Regions from separate parts of the Thermostichus sp. MS-CIW-38 genome, predicted to be linked through region 2. Evidence: riboswitches for the same ligand, from Rfam matches in the RefSeq annotation. Region 2 holds a riboswitch; each other region holds the start of a gene.
The links. Region 2 has a riboswitch for cobalamin ahead of metE (5-methyltetrahydropteroyltriglutamate--homocysteine S-methyltransferase). Riboswitches for the same ligand answer to the same signal wherever they lie in the genome.

Region 1 (6,371 bases), on a different contig from region 2:
ACCCCAGGGGGGCGGCACTTTTCTGGATGTGACGTTGGGAGGGGGTGGGCACAGCTTGGCGCTGCTGCGGGGGGGAGCTGCCCGAGTGGTGGGGTTGGATCGGGATCCGGCGGCTCTGCAGGCGGCGCAAGCGCGTTTTGCAGCAGAAGGGATCCCCAGTAGTCGCATCCAACTGTGGCACCTCAATTTTGCCGATTTCGATCTGCAGCAGCATGGCTTTCGGGATGAGCAGGGGCAGGGGATTCCCTTCGATGGCATCGTGGCCGACTTGGGGGTGAGTTCGCCGCAACTGGACTGCCCTGAGCGGGGATTTAGCTTTCGCGGAGAGGGGCCGCTGGATATGCGCATGGATCCCAGTACAGCTCAGGAGACTGCCGCCGATTGGGTTAATCATCGCCCGGTCGAAGAGTTGATCGAGATTTTCACCCGTTACGGCGAAGAGCGATTTGCCCGCCGCATTGCCCATCACATCGAGCAGGCTCGTCCCCTCGCCACAACTACCCAGTTGGCCCAGGTGGTTTGGCAGGCGGTACCTCCGGCAGCTCGGCGAGGCCGCATTCACCCGGCCACTCGGGTCTTTCAGGCGTTGCGCATTGCCGTGAACCGAGAACTGGAGGCTTTAGAAACCTTGCTGGCCCAAGCTCCCACTTGGTTGAAACCCGGCGGCAGGTTGGCCGTGATCAGCTTCCATAGCCTTGAAGATCGCCTGGTGAAATGGGCCTTTCGCAGGGATCCCCGTTGGCAGGTGCTCACCCCCAGGCCCTTGTCCCCTTCCGAACTGGAACGGCAACGCAATCCACGGGCCCGCTCTGCCAAACTGCGAGTGGCTGCCCGCAGCAGTCAGATGTAGGTTTAGGTTGGTTCTCCCGCTCTCAAGAGATCGGCTACCGTGAAGCGGACAGCTGTCCTGCTGAGGCCGGGAATCGGGAGAAGGGGGTTGCTATTGGGGGATGCGGGGAACTAGGGTGAAGCGGAACCGGCAGTCCTGCACCGTCGGATCCCTTGGTGTGTGTGAGGTTAAGCCCTATGGTTAGCCAGCCTTTGAACGCAGGTCTTGATCGTCCCAAAAGCCCTCGTCGCCACAGACAGCCTTCTGCTCTGAGCCGACCCCTCTCCGGTACAGTTCAAGCCAGCCGCACCCAGCCTTTGGATTTGAAGTTGAAATCAGCCCATCCTCGCAGCCAACATTCGGCTTGGGCAGAACACCTAGCTTGGTGGAAGCAGATCTCCACAGGGATGGCTATCCTCTCTGGGGTTTCAGTGTTAAGCCTTTACAGTTGGACTGTGCATACCCAAAGCCGGTGGAGCCAGCGTTACCAGGTGTGGCAGCAGATGCAGCGCAACGAACGACAGTTTCTGCTGACTCAAGAATCCATTGCCAATTCTCTGCGGGAAATTGCCGACCGCTCCGAAATGGTGCCGCTGGTACCGGATCGGATGATCGAGGTGCCGATTGCCTCTCCCAGCCAAGTTAAACCGGATCCAGCCCACCAGACGACAGCCCCGCCTGAAATCGAAAAAGCTCCTCTTTTCTACCCGGTTGGGTACTAGTCCAATGAATCCCGTGGACAGCAGCCAAGCCACTGCTCCCCTCTTACTCTCCCAAAGGCTGTGGATTTTGCAAGATCTCAGCGTATCTCTATCCTCCCTATCCTTCAAATTCTTCAAAAGTCAAGGGATCCCTGGGCCTCGCGATCTGGAGTAGCAGCGGGCTATCCTTCAACTGCTTACAAAGCAGTGAAGAAATCTGGCCTAAATGGGATGTGGCCCATCCGAAGCCCTGGGATTGCCGTTGGGATCCCGTTCACCCCTGGAGATGACATCCCCCCTGGCAGGATAGGAACTCCAGAGCAGGGGATGTATGATGCCTAGCACGGCTTTTTCGGAGCAATCGCAGAGAAAGCTGTACCGACAGGTTGTCCTGGGGATCAGCCAGGGCATGTAAAGGGGAAAGTCCGGTGCAAATCCGGCGCTGTGCCGCAACTGTGATGGGCTTGGGCTAGACCCATGCCCTCAGTCAGGATGCCCGCCTGCGGTTCTGGCTCGTCTTTCTTCCGCGTCGCACGGAATCAGGAGCTTCAAGAAAGAAAATGAATCCCATTCTAGGTCTCAGCCTGGCGCTGGGGGGTCTTGTTTTGGGGATCCCAGCGTGGGCGCAGCCGGCGGCCTCTTCACCTTCAGCTCAAGAGGTGTTGGAAACCGGTGTTAGCGCCGAGATTTTAAATCAACCCGTCACCACACCTTTTCGCCGTCCTGGTTTGCTGCGGGATTCTTCCCGCCCGGTTTACGTCATTACCCGCCAGCAAATTCGAGAGCAAGGGGCAAGAACGGTTCAGGAGGCCCTGCGCTACCTGCCCGGGATCCTCAGCGACGGCACGGCAGGAACCCAGTTGGGAGCCCTTAGCTCCCAGTTTATGCGGGGAGGACGAACGGCCCAGGTGTTGGTGCTCTTGGATGGCCGCCCCATTAACGACCTGGGCTTTTTTGGCGGGTTCGATCTGTCTCAGATCACTACAGATGTGGTCGAGCGTATTGAGATCTCTCCAGGTGGGGGCTCCACTTTGTATGGATCGGACGCGGTTGGCGGGGTCATGAACATCGTAACCCTGGAGCCAAAGCCGGGATCCGAGACCGTGCTGGAAGCGGCTATCGGCAGCTACGGCCTCAACGAGCAAGGGATCCAGAACCGCGGCCAGGTGCAGGATCTGGGCTGGGTGGTCAGCTATCGCCGTCTGCAGAGCAACAACGACTTTCCTTTTGAAATTAGGCGTTTGGGCAAAGCCGGCAGGCGGGAAAACTCGGCGGTGGAGTACCACAACCTACAAGCCAAACTCACCTGGCAACTGGCAGAAGGCCAGGTCCTAACCGGAAATGCCCTTTATCTCAATAAAGCGTTTCAGGTGCCCGGCAGCACCGAGTTTCCCTCCCCCGATGCAGTGCAAAACACCAACGACCTGCTGTTAGATCTCAGTTGGCTGTGGGATCAAGAGAGGGGATCCCTGCAAGCTAGGGTATTTTTTGACGACCTCAACTATCGCTTCAGCGCCCCACAAAGCCAGGGATCCCGGGATGAGATCTCGCGAACGGGGTGGGGATCCCAACTGCAATACACCTGGAAGGCTGCTGAAAACCTGGAGCTTACTCTAGGAGCAGACTACCGATCCATTTCAGCTCGCAACACCACCTTCTCCTTTGCCAGGGGATCCACCAACGTCAACTATGACAATACCGTGAACCAAGGGGCCCTCTTTGCCCGCCTGGATTACAGGCCACAGCCCAACTTTTATCTCAACTTAGGTGTTCGCCAAGATTCGAGCAATCTGGTCAACGGTTCGGCCACCTCTCCTGCCGCAGGGATCCGCTGGGTTTTGGCAGAAGGCACCACCCTGAGGGCCAATTATGCCGGCAGCTTTCGCACCCCCTTGATCTCAAACTTATTCTTTCGTTTGCGGGGCTTTTTTGAAGTCGACGGCAACCCCAATTTGCGCCCGGAGCGGGGAGAGAGTTTTGACATTGGCCTGGATCAGGCTCTGGGAGATTTTGGCCTGCTGCGCTTGACCTTTGCCCATAACCGCATCCGCGATGGCATCACCTTTGTCAGCACCGGCCCGAGCAGGGGAACCTACGAAAACATTGAGCTCGTGGAATACACAGGCATAGAAGCAGCCCTGGATTTGCGATTGGGGGAAAACTGGACTCTTTTTGCCAACTACACCCTGAACGATCCCATCATCCGCTCGGCGCTGGATCCCAAAGCGGTTGGCAAACAGCTAGCCTTCGTGGGAGCAGACAGCTTCAACCTGGGCCTGAGCTACCGCGATGCAGAGGATCGGTATGCCTCAGTTTTCCTGCATCACATTGGCACTTTCTTTACCAACAACGCCAATACCCAATCTCTGCCCGGCTACACCAACCTGGCTCTGCGGGGAGGGATCCCGGTTGCAGAAAATCTCGCTCTCGAGGTGGGAGTCGATAACCTGCTGGATGAGCAATATGAGGTTTTCCCCGGCTACCCAGGAGTGGGTCGCACCGTTCGGCTTAATTTAAGGGGCCAATTTTAGAGCGACTTGAGGCTGACTTTTAGCTGTCTAACTCACTGCTGAATCCTTGGCCAAGACATTGAGATCGTCTTTGCCTCTTCTCACACCCTTTGCTTGGACAGAAACCTATGACTATATCAAGGAGCACCATGTCTCGATCAACTTCCCAGTTGCCAGTTCAAGCTGGCAGCGCTGCCCAGCAACCCAGCAGCCATTGTCTTTGGGTTTGTGTCACTTGCGGATCTCGGTGGGTTAACGGCCAAAAAGAAGGGATTAGCAAGGGAGAAATGCTGCTGTCTGCCCTGCAATCTCAAACCCTCAATCCTCAACTGACCCTGAAGCCGGTTGCCTGTATGAGCGCCTGCAGCCATGCTTGCGTTGTTGCGTTGGCAGCACCTCAAAAGATGACCTATGTTTTTGGAGATCTCGATCCAAAAGATGTGGGTCTCATTCTGCAGACAGCAGAGCTCTACCTCACCAAGCCAGATGGGATCCTACCCTGGGCCGAGCGCCCTCTGAAAAAAGAGGTGATTACTCGTATTCCACCACTGCACTGAGGAGCTTTCTCATGGCCACTTTTACCCCCTGGATAACCCCCCTCCATCAAGCTTGGCAGGAAGTTTCTTTAACGGGTTGGACAACCCTTTATGAAGGGATCCCTGCCCATATTGACTGCTTGGGGCCGTTGCTCTACGAGCTGTTTCAAGAGCACTGGGCCGAGATCCAGGTGGGCCATGTGGCGGAAGGCGGGGTGCTGGAGCTGGCTTTCAAGAAACCTCCAGCTTTGTGCGTGCTCTACGATGGCTATCTAACCGTTGCCACCGAAACTTGGCACCTGCATTTGTGCCTGGAGGAGCACCAAGGCGGCCCCCATCGCAAGACCCCACCCGAGCTGCGCCGCAAAAGATTGGTTAGCCGTGCTGCCCTCTACCGGCGCCTCAATCCCCAAGGTCAGCCCCGCATGTGGGGGATCCAATTCTGGAATGGAGCAGAAGAGCCTTTGCTGCAGATTTTTCTGCCCAGCCCCTTTTTGGGGCCAGAGGAAGACTACCTGCCGGAAGGCAAAGCAGATTACCAAAAGCTTTCTCTTTACGAGCGCATCCGCGCCATCTATGTGCAGGGGAAAGAGCGGATCCCCTATGAGGATAACCCTCTTAAACGTCCCTACCTTGCTGTTTGTCGTTCCAGCCGTTGTTATCCTTCCCGCAACTACCAACCGGTTGTAGAAGCTCTGGAATCCGCCCTTCGAGAAGCCAACCTGGACGTACAGGTTATCACCTCAGGCTGCTTGGAAGTTTGCCAACAGGGGCCGGTGGTTTTTTACTCCGGAGATTGCACCTGGTACAAGCGGGTTACTCCCCAAGTAGCTCGACAAATTGTTTTTGAGCATTTGCTTAATAGCTGTCCTCTGAAAGACCACCTTTTTCCAGGAGATTAAAGCATGATTGGCCTGCAATCGAGTGCTCAACCTATCCCCAGATCTTGCCGCTTGATCTCAGCCCCACTTTGGATACAAGCTGCTCAAGATTTGGCCCAAGGCTGGTTCTGGCCCAGCTTGTTTACCACCGTCGGCTGTCTCAGCAATATTGCTTATACATGTACCCTTCCCTTTGTAACTGTTGGTATTGTTGCAGGCACAACTTTAACCCGCCAAAGGGCAATCATTAGTGCTTTGATGATTTGGCTGGCCAACCAAATCTTTGGCTACACCTGGCACAACTATCCCCGCACTCCCGATTCGTTTGCCTGGGGGTTGGTGCTGGGGATCGGCACGGTGGGGATTGCTCTTGCTGGCGGTTACCGACCTCTGTTTTCTCAGTCCAAGCCGCTTCGGCCAAGGCAACTGCTGCTGAACTATCTCTGGATCCCGGCCATGCTCATCTTGGGGTTTCTGGCTTTTGAAGGGCTGATTTTGGCAGCCGGCCTGGTCTTGGGGGGAACGGAGGGCTTGACCCTGTCCATCCTGGGCAAAATCTGGTTGCACAACTGGCTGTGGACAGGACTTTGGATTGGGATCCACACCCTGCTGGTGTGGGATAGAGGACGTCGCCGGGTGTGGCTGGGAGAGGGGAAACTTCGGTAAGCCGCTCCCGTACAAGCTCTTCCCATCCCGTCAGCGGTGCGGAGCACTTTTGCAGTGATCTGGAACATCCCCAAGAGGGATCCAGGCCAAAATAGGGGCGACCTATGTGGGAGGGGATCCCTTTGCAACTCAGTCGCGTTAACAGTGAGCATGACTCTAGTCAATGATACGCTGGACTATACTGAAAATAATGTACAGTGTGTTCAGTATGGCTGCTTGGTATGGCTAGGTATGTAAAACCGAGAGAA
Region 2 (6,371 bases):
GCTGCAGCCCTTTTTCGAGGGTGGTGCGGTCGGCAGCGTAGGAAAGGCGAATGTAGGAATCTGCCCCAAAGGCTACCCCCGGCACAGCAGCCACGTGGTGTTCCTTGAGCAGCTGCCGGCAAAACTCCACCGAACTTAACCCGGTTTGGCCGATGTTGACAAACACATAAAATGCGCCCTCCGGCTCCGGGCAAGTCACCCCCGGCAAGGTGCGGATCCCGTCCAGCATCAGATCTCGCCGCTGCCAGAATTCTTGGCGCATTTTTTCCACAGCCGCTGCCGATAGGGGGCTGGTCAGGGCTTCCAGAGCACCGTACTGGGCGAAGGTGCAGACATTGGAGGTGCTGTGGCTTTGCAGGTTGATGGCCGCCTCAATGATGGGCTTGGGCCCGGCCAAGTAGCCCACCCGCCAGCCGGTCATGGCGTAGGCTTTGGCGAAGCCACTGCTGAGAATCAGGCGCGGCATCAAGTCAGGGCAAAGGGATCCCAGGCTGATGTGGCGGGCTTGTCCATAAACCAGCTTTTCGTAGATCTCGTCGCAGATCACGTACAGATGGGGGGCGGAGAGGATCACCTCTGCCAGAGCTGCCAGCTCGTGCTGGTGGTAAACGGCTCCGGTGGGGTTGGCCGGCGAGTTGAGAATCAGCAGCTTGCTGCGGGGGGTGAGGGCCTGGCGCAGTTGGGCGGCGGTGAGCTTGAACCCCTGGGCCTCTTCCGTCTGCACCTGCACAACCTTTGCCCCTGCCAAAATGGCAATTTCGGGGTAGCTGACCCAGTAGGGAACAGGCAAGATCACTTCATCGCCGGGATCCAGCAGCACCATGGCCAGGTTAAACAGGGTTTGCTTGCCGCCGTTGCTGATCAGGATTTGGTCGTGGCTGAACTGCAGGCCGTTTTCCTGCCGCAGCTTATCGGCCACTGCTTGGCGAAGGGCGGGGATCCCAGCGGTGGGGCCGTAGCGGGTTTTGCCATCTTCCAGAGCACGGATGGCCGCGGCCCGAATGTGGTCAGGTGTATCGAAATCCGGCTCGCCTGCGCTCAAGCTACACACATCCAGCCCCTCTGCCTGCATGGCTTTAGCCAGAGCCGAAATGGATAGCGTGGGGGAAGGGGATAGATGGGCGACCCGTTGGGACAAGCCGGCAGCAGACACCATCGGTTGGGAAGCTCTTTGGTTTATTTTAAGGTTCTCAAGCAGGGCCAATCTAGATAGCTAGGCTACTGCGGTCAACAGGCGGGTACCATCCACCAACAGCAGTTTGTTGCCCTCTCGCTCTGCCAACAGATCCCAAAACTCGCCCGCCACAGCTCCGGGCAAGAACCCTTCCAAGCGCAATTGCAGAGGAGCAAATTGCTTGGTTCCCTGGGGCTTGCGCCGCACGGTCACCTCAACAAAGCCATCGTGGGGCTCGACAATGCCGCGGATGTTAAAGCCTTCCTCTGTGTCCTCAGGGGCAGGCAAAAACGGTTCTTCTTCCCACTCTGGGTCTTGCTCCTCTTCCGGCAGGGCCAGGATGCGGATGATGCTCAAGCCCAAAGCCCCCCCTGAACGCGGCTGCGGCTGCACGTAGTACCAGTAGGTATGGCCGCTCTTGATGCAGTGCTCGAAGGGGCCGAGAAGCTCGGCGCGTCCGGGGGTAGCCGGATATTCTGCTCCGTCAGAGGCAACCAAGGTTGCCTGCGCATAAGTCTTGGGGATCGATTTCATGGATCCCTTAATCAGGCCCAAAGCGCGGAACTGGTAGGGGTGGGCGGGAGGAGGCAATGGGTTCATGGCGGCCAGATCTTGGAAAGCCAGGGAAGTAGAGTCCATCATCTTATCCTATGGCGATCCTCAGATTGGAATATCCAGGGCTTTCCTCAGCATCGCCTCCAGCTCATCGCCCTGCCGACTTGCGCACCGCGATCAAGCTGCTGGTGGTGCCCAGAAAAACCCCCATCCCCAACAACATCGACGGCAAGAGCCAAAACTCCAGTTGGCTGCGATCTGCCTGCATCACCTTGAGGAAGGGCAAGGCAATCAACTGCTCCAGCAGCTCCTGCAGCAACTGCTGGGATCCCAAGATCAATCCCCAAGCTCCCACTGCGCTGATCACCCCAAACAGGCACCCTTGCAAAATAAAGGGCAAGTAAATCCAGGCTGCTGTCGCCCCCACCAATTGCATCACCTCGATCTCCCGCCGCCGCGCCATGACGATGAGGCGAATGGTGGTGGTGATGACCGCCACCGCTGTTAGGGCCAACACGCCGGTAATGGTCAGGGATCCCAGCCGTAGCATGTCCTGGAGCTGGGCCAGTTGCTCCACAATGCGGTCGCCGTAGTAGACCTCATCCACCCCTTCCAGTTGGCGAATCTGCTCCGCCACTTCCCCCAAGGCTTCGGTGGAATCCGCCTTAACCCGCAGAGCATCCACCAAGGGGTTCTCCCCCAACTGGGTTTCCATGGCCGCCTCGTCTTGGATCCCCATTTCCAGCAAAAGGTTGCGCCAAGCCTGGTCTTTGGTGATGACCTTCACCTCGGCCACATGAGGCAGTTGGGCGACCTGAGGTTGCAGCTCCACCCCCTGCCGTTCCGGCTCCAGGTAGACGGAGATCTCCAGTTGTCCTCCCAGCGACTGCACCGTGGCATCCACGCCCCAGGACAGCTCAACGCCGATCCCCACCAAGAACAGCAACACCAGCAGGGTGCTCACAGCGGCCCAGTTCAGCCAGCCCCCCCGCCGCAACCCCAAAAAAGTCTCCTGTAGGAGATAGCGAATTTTATTGAGAAGTCGGGAGAGAGATTGCATGCTGTTCTCCATCCAACAATCAATGGGCTCAGACCCTTGCCCCCTGGAGCTCAACAGAGCCTGTGGAGAGCAAAATAGGGATCCCGGCAGCCCTCAGCGCAGATCATACAGGCGCCCTCCCTCCATGCGCACCACCCGGTGGCCGGCCCGCTCCACCAGATAGGGGTCATGGCTGGTCATGATGACGTAGCGGCTGCAGAGCCGTTCCAGGAGAAAGCGATCATGACTGATGACCAAAAGCCCCATCTGATGTGCCCGCCCATAGGCCAAGACAGCTTGCCAGATCAGGGCTTGGGTATTGGCGTCGAGCATGGCTGTCATCTCATCTGCAATCAAATAGCGAGTTTGTGGGTTGAGAACCCGGGCGATGACAACCCGCTGCAATTCTCCCCCGCTTAGCTCATGGGGATAGCGGTTGAGCCAACTGGGGGAAATGCCTAAGGTGTGGAGAACCTCTGGCTGGGGAGGAGGCCCTTCCCGCAAGACCTGAGCTATGCGCCAGTGGGGGTTAACGGCCTGCTCTGGATGTTGAAAGACAAGCTGCACTGGGCAGTACCCTCGCCGAGGCAAAGGCTGCCCTGTCACACTCACCCGACCTTGGCTGGGGGTAAGGTAGCCCGCCAGCAACTTGGCCAGAGTAGTTTTGCCAAAACCAGAGGGAGCCATCAGCCCTACGACTTCCCCAAGTTCTACTTGAGAGCAATGCAGGGGGGGAGGATGCTTAGAGGATTCCGATGACTTCCTGCAAGACCGCTGGGTGAAAGGTGAGGTCTGGTAGCTCCAAAGGCTGCTGGCTTGGTGATGATTGAAGCACTCTACTCCCGTCTCTGAACTCCGTGATACGATGTAGCTCAGCTATCGGTTCTGACGGGGATCAGCCGCCAGAGGAAACGGGGAAAGAGCAGTGAGAATCTGCCGCTGTCCCGCAGCTGTGATCCGGTTTAGGAGAAGTCCTGCAGCAAATCTCTAGAGTCATTCGCTGCCGATCCAGGTCTTGTCCCCCAAAACCGTGTCAGTCAGAATGCCCGCCGATGGTTTTTCTAAACTTCACAACATCTGCGAGGTACAGATGGTAACTGTCTTGGCTTTAGCTCGTTTCTGCTTTCGTTATCCTGAGCATTTTCCCGGCGTTGCTCCCACAAGCTTTCGGTACTCCTCAGCAGTAGAAATAAGTCCAAGAACCCAAGCAAGACTCTGAGCCAGTTGGCCGGGAGAGAGTAAATTTTGGGTGCTGTTGCACCAAGATCTATCAAGATCTATCAAGATCTACAGCCCGCCTACGCGAAGGAAAGAGTGAGATGTCAGGCTTCCTGACTTCAATTGGTGGCTGGCAAGTAGCCACTGCGATCGCTGGCTGCGTTGAGTATCTTTTTTGCGCAAAAGGCAGTGTTTTGTTGGGGTTCCAGAGGCAAGAGAGGAACAGCCGGTTTCTTCCTTGGCGGGCGGGATCCCAGTTGAGGGCGAATTGAACGCAGGAAAATTAGAAAACTCAGTATTTGGGATGGCACACAACATGACTGCACAAACCATGACATTGGGGTATGCCCGCATGGGCAAGCGCCGCGAGCTCAAAAAAGCTTTGGAAGGCTTTTGGAGTGGTGCCCTAGGGTCAGAGGCTCTGCTGGCTACCTTTTGGGATTTGGAGACTCAAGCCTGGCAGACTCAGCTACAAGCTGGGATTGATCACATTGCGGTAGGGGATCAGACTCTCTACGACCATGTACTGGACTGGGCCACCTGGCTGGGGCTGATCCCCTCTCGGTTCCGAGGTCTGTCGGGTTTAGACCGCTACTTTGCCATGGCGCGGGGGCGGGAGGGCCTGCCGGCTTTGGAAATGACCAAGTGGTTTGACACCAACTACCACTACTTGGTACCCGAAATTGAGCCGGAAGCCGATCCCAGTCCTAACTTTGGGGATTTTTTGGAAAGAGTTCGGCGGGCCCAAGGGATCCTAGGGGAGCGCACCAGCCCCGTTGTCCTCAGTCCAGTGACTTTGCTCTGCCTTAGCCAGCGATCTGGGGATCTGCGGGCGGACTTGGAAAAGCTCCTTCCTCTGTACCGGGATCTCCTCCAGGAGTTAAAACAGCTGGGGATCCCAGAAGTCCAGATTCACGATCCCATTTTGGTTACCAGCCAGGGAAGTGGCCTGCGGGAAGCTGTGGAAATGAGCTACCGCCAGTTGGCAACCGCCGGGATCCCTGTCCACTTGGTCACCTACTTCGATGACCTGGGGGAGACTTACCCCTGGGTGGTGCAACTGCCGGTGGCCGGCATTAGCCTTGACTTTACCCGTGGCCACACCCTGGATCTGGTAAGAACCTATGGCTTTCCGGCTGACCAGATCCTAGGTGCTGGCGTAGTGGACGCTCGGAATGTCTGGAAGGTTCAGCCTGAGACCGTCTTGGCCAGCCTGCGGGAGCTGCAGGGGGTAGCTCCCAACCTACGGGTGCAGCCTTCCGCTTCGTTGCAATTTGTGCCCCACGACGCTGCTCTGGAAGCCCAGTTGCCAGAACCCCTCAGAAATGTCCTCAGCTTTGCCGAACAGAAGCTGGCCGAAGTAGCTCTCCTGGCGCGAGCCCTCAACGGCGAAGACACTGCTGCCCAGCAGGCGGAAATCCAGCAGCAATGGCAGAGCTTTGCGCAGTTTAGCCCCCCCAACCCCCAAGTGCGCCAGGCTTTGGCCAACCTCAAGCTCCAGGACTTCGAGCGATTCCTGCCCTACGAGCAGCGCCTAAGTCGGCAGGTTCAGCTACCACCTTTGCCCACCACCACCATTGGCTCCTTCCCCCAAACTCCAGAGGTGCGGCAGTGGCGAGCTAAGTACAAAAGAGGGGAGGTTTCGCAGGCGGAGTACGAAGCAGCCATTGACGCTGAGATTGCCAAGTGCATCCGCATTCAAGAAGAGATTGGCCTGGATGTGTTGGTGCATGGGGAATTTGAGCGCACCGACATGGTGGAGTACTTTGCCCAGAAGCTGGAAGGCTTTGCCTTCACTGAACACGGCTGGGTGCAGAGTTACGGCAGCCGCTGCGTGCGCCCTCCCATTCTCTACGGCGACGTGGTTCGCCCCCAACCCATGACAGTGCGGGAATTCCAAGTAGCCCAGTCCCACACCCAAAAGCCGGTGAAAGGCATGCTCACGGGGCCAGTGACTATGCTCAACTGGTCCTTTCCCCGTGTTGATATTCCCCGGCGGGAGCAGGCTTTGCAGATTGCCCTGGCCTTGAGAGCCGAAGTGGCAGATCTGGAAGCGGCTGGAGCGGTGATGGTGCAAGTGGATGAGCCGGCACTGCGGGAGGGGCTACCTCTGAAAAAAGAACGCTGGCCAGAATACCTCAGCTGGGCAGTGGATGCCTTTCGCCTAGCTACCGGCGGGGCCAAGCCGGAAACCCAGATTCACACCCACATGTGCTACTCAGAGTTTGGGGACATCATCGAGCACATTGAGCGGCTGGATGCCGACGTGCTTTCCATTGAAAACAGCCGCAGCAACAACAAAACCCTGCTGCAAATTGCCCAGGCTGGGTATCGTCACCAGGTGGGCAACGGCGTTTACGATGTCCACAGCCCTGCGGTGCCGAG
Region 3 (6,371 bases), on a different contig from region 2:
CGATGGCCGAGTACTTTAAGCTGCATCCGCAACAGCCCCAGGCCCGTTCCATCCGGCGGATTGCGGCGGCTTTGCGGGAGGGGGCGGTGATGCTTTACCCCACCGATACAGTCTATGCCATTGGCTGCGATGTGACCCACAAACAAGCAGTGGAGCGGGTACGCCGTATCAAGCAGCTCTCCAACGACAAGCCTCTTACCTTTTTGTGCCCTTCTCTCTCACGCATTGCCCACTATGCCCAGGTAACCGATTCGGCCTATCGGCTGATGCGGCGGCTGATCCCCGGCCCGTTTACGTTTCTGTTGCCGGCCACCAAGCTGGTGCCCAGGTTGGTGATGGATCCCAAGCGGAAAACCACCGGCATCCGGGTGCCCGACTCGGCCATTTGTCAGGCTTTGCTGGAAGAGTTGGGCAATCCAATTGTCTCCACCTCTGCCAAGCTGGGGGGGGATCCCGTCGGATCCCTGGACTTAAGTTCTGGGCAAGCCTGGGAGTGGGAGAGCGACCCCTGGGATGAGGGTGGGATCTTTGCGGCTGAAGAGATGCGGCAGTTGGAAAAACAGGTGGATCTGGTGCTGGATGACGATGCCCCCCGCCGGGCCAAGGTCTCTACGGTAATCGATTTGACCGGATCCGAGCCGCTGGTGGTGCGGGCCGGGCTAGGGTATGAGCAGGTGGCAGATCTAAATCTGAAACCCGTAGAAGAAGACGGTTGAGGGCAGCCGGATCTGGCGTTCTCTAAAATGGGGTTGATGCCTTGGAGTGTGCTCATGGCCCTGGCTCAGCAAAAATCGGCTCTGCTGCACCTGCTGGAGGCGACCGACCGGGGCCGGAAAGTCTCCCCTGAGCAGCAAGCCCAGATCCTGTCTCAAATTGCCGTCCTAGAAGCGCTCAACCCCACCCCCAAGCCAACATCGGCCCCTGAAGGGTTGGAGGGGAACTGGCTCACCCTCTTTACCACCAGCACAGCTCTGCTGCGGCTGGCACAGTTGCCTTTTTTGACCACCGGCGAGATCTACCAGTGTATTCGGGCCAAAGCTGGACGGGTCTTCAACGTGGCGGAGATCCAGGGATCCGGTTGGCTGGAGGCTTGGATGCCACGGGGAGTCTTGGCTGTATCAGCGCGCTTTTACCCCGAATCTGAGCGCCGGGTGAGGGTGATTTTCGAGCGATTGGTGCTCGGATCCCAAGCTTTGATGAGCTACGAGATCGAGAGTTTTCTCTATTTGCTCGAGCGGGCTCCGGAGCGGATCCCGGCTATTCAAATCGATATCCGCCGCCGCGAGCCAACGGGTTGGCTGGATATCACCTATTTGGATGAAGATTTGCGGATGGGCCGGGGCAGCGAGGGGAGTGTATTTGTCCTGAAACGGGTGAGTTGAGACTTCGGCTAGCCGGAGGGCTTAGAGGGTTCCGTTTCGGCTATTTTGTGAGATAGGTTTTGGGTTAGGGTGAAGCTTATTTCCTGTAGAACTTGCAAGGCGCGGTAGGACTCCCGCAAAGCTTGCAGCTCTTGCTGAGTTTGCTCCAGTTGCCGGGCTTTTTGCTCCTGTAAGAAGCGCAGCCTTTGATTTTCGGACGCCGTGCGACGCAGAACGTGCTTGAGTTTCTGCTTCTGCTGCTGAAGCCGAGTCCGCCTCACCTCCAACTGCTGCAGTTGGATTTCTTGGAGTTCCAGTTCTATTTTCAGAGTGGCGACCTGCATCTGGGCGACCTGCATCTGGAGTTGGCGAAGTTTTTGGTTGAGCTCTGGCTCTGGTGTGGGTTTTGCCGACTCAGGGCTTGGGGAAGAAGGTGATGACAATTCTTGTAGGGGCTGCAACTGTTGGGCCTTGGCCTGCGAAGCTTGATCCTGGTGCTGCTCGCCCTGCAGTCTTACTTGAGTGTGTTCGCTTACTTCGGTTTCAGTTTCCGTCTGCTGCTCAGCTTGATCAAGAATTTGTCGATCGCGGATCTGGGTTTGAGGATCCTCGTCAACCGACTGCAAAGGGAGAGAATCCTCCTCGGGTTGCCGAGGGTTGCCGCCATAATCGGCAGGATCAAAGGGAGACAGGGTCGCCACCAGCGATTCTCGAAAGTCGCTCCAGGAAGCCGACTGCAGACCCATCTGAACCACCTGCCAAACCCCATAGGCAGACCCAATTCCAGCCAGGATCCCAGGGATCCCGGCCAAGGATAAGGAAACCTTGGGCAGGGTGGGCAGGATCTGATCCAGCAGCCCCACCACCAGGGCGAAAACAAAGATCCCGCTCCCCGCGGCAGCGGCACCTGAAACCCAAGAGGAGCGGGAGAGCATCATCGTTTTTTCGTCATCACAACCGCTAGAGCGGGAAAACCAGGTTCAAAAATGGCCTGTCTGCACTCAGTTTATCCCGCCAGCAGCCTCTGTTTCCCTCTTAGGGCACCTGCCAAGCCCGTTGGTGGTAGCCCTCTAATTGGGCCCAGGGATCCCCAGCCGCTGCGTGGGTGTGGCCGTGCTGAGGGTGATGGTGAGAATGAGGGTGGTGATGGGATCCGTGCCCGTGATGGTGGTGATGATGCTCGTGAGGATGGTGATGGGTATGCCCAGCTCTGACCTCTGCGCTCACGGCCAGGCGAAACTTGCACAGGTGGCAGTTCATCGGGGTTTGGCCCTGCAGGGCTTCCTGCTCCAGTTGCTGCAGGCTGTGCAGCACCGTATCCACAAGGCCCAATTCCGGCAGCATCAGCCAGTCGATTTCCGGCTGTCGTTGTCGTTGTTTCTCCACTGCCGCCTCGATTTTTTTCACCAACACCCCCGTAAACAGAAAGTAGGGCAGCACGATCACCCGGCGCGGCTGCCAGGACAAGGCCCGCTCCAATCCCACGGGCAGGCGGGGATGGGTAATGCCGATAAAGCAAGTTTCCACAGCGGCAAACCCAGATCCTTCCCAAAGCAACCGGGCCAGTTTACAGGCTTCGGCATTGGCCTCGGGATCGCTGGAGCCGCGACCCACAAACAGGAGCACGGTTTCTGCTTCTGGGATCCGCTGCGGTTGGGCAGCTATCAGAGCAGCCAATCGGTCTCGCAGCAGTTGCAGGATCTCGATGCGGATCCCCAGCGGCCCACCGTAACGAATGCGCAACTGGGGATAGAGGGCCTGCAGGCGATCCAATTCCATCGTCACATCGAACTTGTTGTGGCGGGCCCCAAACAGCAACAGCGGCAGGGCCACGATCTCCTGCCACCCTTGGGCCAAGCACTGCTCTACCCCCTGGGCAATGGTTGGCTGGGTCAGCTCCAGAAAACAAGGGATCACCGGTCGATGGGGAGTGAGGGATTGGTAGACTTGGGCCAACTCCAGAAAGGCTTGCCGCCCTTCAGGGTCGCGGGATCCGTGGCCGATAAGCAATAGGGGCAATGAAGGAGAAGCAAGCTGCCCAACCGAAAGGGGAGGGGAAACACTGAGGGTATTCAACACAAAAAACTCCGTTCCTTGTGAATCGCAAGGGGTACAGGACAACGGCAGGTGGGTGTTCTGGCTGAGGGAGGGATCCCATCACAGTTGCGTCACAGTGGCGGACTTGCACCGCGCTTTCCCCAGTCTGCCTGAGCCTTTTAGGTTAGCTTGCCGCTTGCCATTCACCAAGCTCCCGGGGGGGATGTTCTTGCCTGCCAGAAGATAGCCCTGAGGCATGAGCGGTACGGCAGACTCATGCTCAAAGGGCAGCAAAACTGTTGCCGCGCTAATCCCCCTTGCCCCTGGGAGAGGGCCTAACGCCGGCCCGCTGGTCTGGGGGGCTGAAAGTGTCGCAGGCGCAGGGCATTGGCGACCACCGAAACGGAACTCAGGGCCATGGCTGCCCCCGCCAGCATGGGGTTGAGCAGCCAGCCTGTAAAGGGATAGAGCGCCCCAGCGGCAATCGGGATCCCCAGCGTATTGTAGATAAAGGCGAAGAAGAGGTTCTGGCGGATGTTGTTGAGGGTGGCCCGGCTGAGTTGAATGGCAGTGGCGACTCCCCGCAGATCTCCCGACATGAGGGTAATATCGCTGGCGGCCATTGCCACATCCGTACCCGTAACGATGGCGATCCCCACATCCGCTTCTGCCAGAGCCGGAGCATCGTTAATGCCATCTCCCACCATCGCCACCCGCCGTCGCGGTTGTCTTAGGCTGCGTATGTAAGCGGCCTTCTGATCCGGACGGACTTGGGCAATTACCCGCTGAATGCCTGCCTGCCGGGCAACCGCTTGGGCCGTGGTGGGGTTATCCCCGGTTAGCAGGATCACCTCTAGACCCATCTGTTGCAGCTGTTGCACTGCCTCAGGAGAGGTGGGTTTGAGCGGATCGGCAATGGCCAGCAGCCCCACCAGGCTCTGGGATTGGGCTACGCCGATCACCGTTTTGCCCTGGCTTTCCCAATTCTGAACCCGCTCTGACCAAGAGGGATCCCAAGGGATCCCCATCTCCTGTAGCCAGCTCAGCCGACCGATGCGGATCCACTGGTCTTCCACCCAGGCTTCTGCCCCACTGCCTACCCTTGCCTGAAAGTGCCAGGCAGGAGGGATCACAATTTTTTCGGCTTCGGCTTTCTGCACCACCGCCTGGGCCAAAGGGTGTTCCGAGTGCCGCTCTACTGCCGCTGCCAGGCGCAACACCGTCAGGGGAGAGGAGCCATTAGCCCAAATATCGGTGACGGTAGGGCGACCTTCGGTCAGGGTGCCGGTTTTGTCCAAGACCACCGTGCGCAAGTGGTGGGCCAATTCCAGGCTGTCGGCACTTTTCACCAGGATCCCCAATTCTGCCCCTCGTCCCGTGGCCACCAGGATCGAGGTGGGGGTTGCCAACCCCAGCGCGCAAGGGCAGGCGATGATCAGCACCCCAATCGTGTTCACCAAGGCCAGCGTCAGGTTGTCCGCCAACACCCACCAGAGCACAAAAGTTAGAACTGCCACCCCGATCACTGCCGGCACAAACCAGGCAGTCACCCGATCCGCCACCTGTTGAATTGGGGCTTTGGATCCCTGAGCTTCCTGCACCAGGCGCACGATCTGGGCCAGAACTGTGTCTTTGCCCACCCGCCGCGCCTCCATCACAAAGCTGCCCGTCTGATTCAGCGTTGCCCCAATCACCTCATCCCCCGCCGACTTGAGTACAGGCAGGCTCTCGCCGGTCACCATCGACTCGTCGAGGGTGGAGGATCCCTCTAGGATTACCCCATCCACCGGCACCTTCTCGCCGGGGCGCACCCGGATCCGATCCCCCACCTGCACTTCCCGAATCGGAATATCCTGCTCCACCCCATGGCGAATTACCCTTGCCGTTTTCGGTTGCAGCCCGATCAGCTTGCGAATGGCCTCAGAGGTTTGCCTTTTGGCCCGTTGCTCCATCCACTTACCCACCAGAATCAGGGTGGTGACCACCGCCGACACTTCGTAATACACATCGGGATGCAGTCCCTGCCGATGGAAAGAGTCGGGGAAAACCGTTGGGAAAATGGAATAGAAGAAAGCCGCGCTCGTCCCTAAGGCCACCAGCGTGTTCATATCCGCCGAACGCCGTTGCCAAGCGGCCCAAGCGCCTCGATAAAAATGCTTGCCCACCCAAAACTGCACCGGAGCCGTCAGCAGCAACTGCAACCCAGGATTGTGCAGCCACATGGGAAAGCCCGGGATGTCCATCCCCAGCATCATCGGCAGGGATCCGATCACCAGCACCGTGCTGATGCCCACCCCTATCGCCACCTTGAGCTTCAGTTCCCGTTCTGCGGCCCGTTGGGCGATCCGCTCTGGATCCGACAGATCGTCCAGCTGCCAATCCTCCTGGATAAGGCGCGCCCGATACCCCGCCCGCTCCACCGCCCGAATCAACGCCTGCGGATCCACCAGCCTGGGATCCCCTTTGACGGTGGCCTGCTCGCTGGCAAAATTCACTGATCCGTGGGACACCCCCTGCACCTGAGCGAGGGCCTGTTCGATGCTGCGGGCGCAGGAGGCACAGCTCATCCCTTGCAGGGCCAACTGCCAAGTGCCCTCAGGAGAAGGCGCAGAGGCCGATAGTGCAGCCGATGACTTTTCAGGGGCAGGCATGGCAACACCTTGTTGATGAAACGACAGCTACTCTCCACCCTGGGCAGGGCGAAGGCAGCCATCTGTACAGGAATTCAAAACAGACGCCCGACCGTTCTCGACCCAGCCTTGACTAGGCCGGGGGATATCCCACCTGGGTGAGGGCCTGCCGCAAATCGCCCACAGGCCGCTCAGAAGTAATCCGCACCTGTTTGGTTTTGGGATCCCCTTCCACCTGCGCCTGGGGATCCAGTTGCCGCACCGCTTGCGCAATGGTGTCTATACAGGCCCCACAGGCCAGCTTGGGCACCGTCAAAACAACCTGCATCTTGGAAAACCCCCC

Region 1: it holds a riboswitch for cobalamin, as region 2 does, so the genes downstream of both, ACVWXZ_RS06965 (TonB-dependent receptor plug domain-containing protein) here and metE (5-methyltetrahydropteroyltriglutamate--homocysteine S-methyltransferase) in region 2, are expected to answer to the same signal.
Region 3: it holds a riboswitch for cobalamin, as region 2 does, so the genes downstream of both, ACVWXZ_RS05205 (sirohydrochlorin chelatase) here and metE (5-methyltetrahydropteroyltriglutamate--homocysteine S-methyltransferase) in region 2, are expected to answer to the same signal.

What each region holds. Positions count from the first base shown of each region.
Region 1 is NZ_JBSSAH010000014.1:56,209-62,579, forward strand. It holds gene rsmH (16S rRNA (cytosine(1402)-N(4))-methyltransferase RsmH) at 1-850, shown strand, start outside; gene ACVWXZ_RS06960 (hypothetical protein) at 1,027-1,551, shown strand; cobalamin riboswitch at 1,896-2,048, shown strand; gene ACVWXZ_RS06965 (TonB-dependent receptor plug domain-containing protein) at 2,091-4,061, shown strand; gene ACVWXZ_RS06970 (DUF1636 domain-containing protein) at 4,190-4,597, shown strand; gene ACVWXZ_RS06975 ((2Fe-2S) ferredoxin domain-containing protein) at 4,609-5,478, shown strand; gene ACVWXZ_RS06980 (hypothetical protein) at 5,716-6,123, shown strand; partial or broken gene ACVWXZ_RS06985 (IS607 family transposase) at 6,345-6,371, shown strand, end outside.
Region 2 is NZ_JBSSAH010000049.1:6,896-13,266, forward strand. It holds gene ACVWXZ_RS12845 (pyridoxal phosphate-dependent aminotransferase) at 1-1,156, opposite strand, end outside; gene ACVWXZ_RS12850 (hypothetical protein) at 1,214-1,816, opposite strand; gene ACVWXZ_RS12855 (cell division protein FtsX) at 1,878-2,789, opposite strand; partial or broken gene ACVWXZ_RS12860 (ABC transporter ATP-binding protein) at 2,883-3,485, opposite strand; cobalamin riboswitch at 3,632-3,836, shown strand; gene metE (5-methyltetrahydropteroyltriglutamate--homocysteine S-methyltransferase) at 4,303-6,371, shown strand, end outside.
Region 3 is NZ_JBSSAH010000009.1:27,982-34,352, forward strand. It holds gene ACVWXZ_RS05190 (L-threonylcarbamoyladenylate synthase) at 3-716, shown strand; gene ACVWXZ_RS05195 (PAP/fibrillin family protein) at 753-1,382, shown strand; gene ACVWXZ_RS05200 (hypothetical protein) at 1,391-2,299, opposite strand; gene ACVWXZ_RS05205 (sirohydrochlorin chelatase) at 2,397-3,440, opposite strand; cobalamin riboswitch at 3,471-3,606, opposite strand; gene ACVWXZ_RS05210 (heavy metal translocating P-type ATPase) at 3,734-6,049, opposite strand; gene ACVWXZ_RS05215 (heavy-metal-associated domain-containing protein) at 6,162-6,356, opposite strand.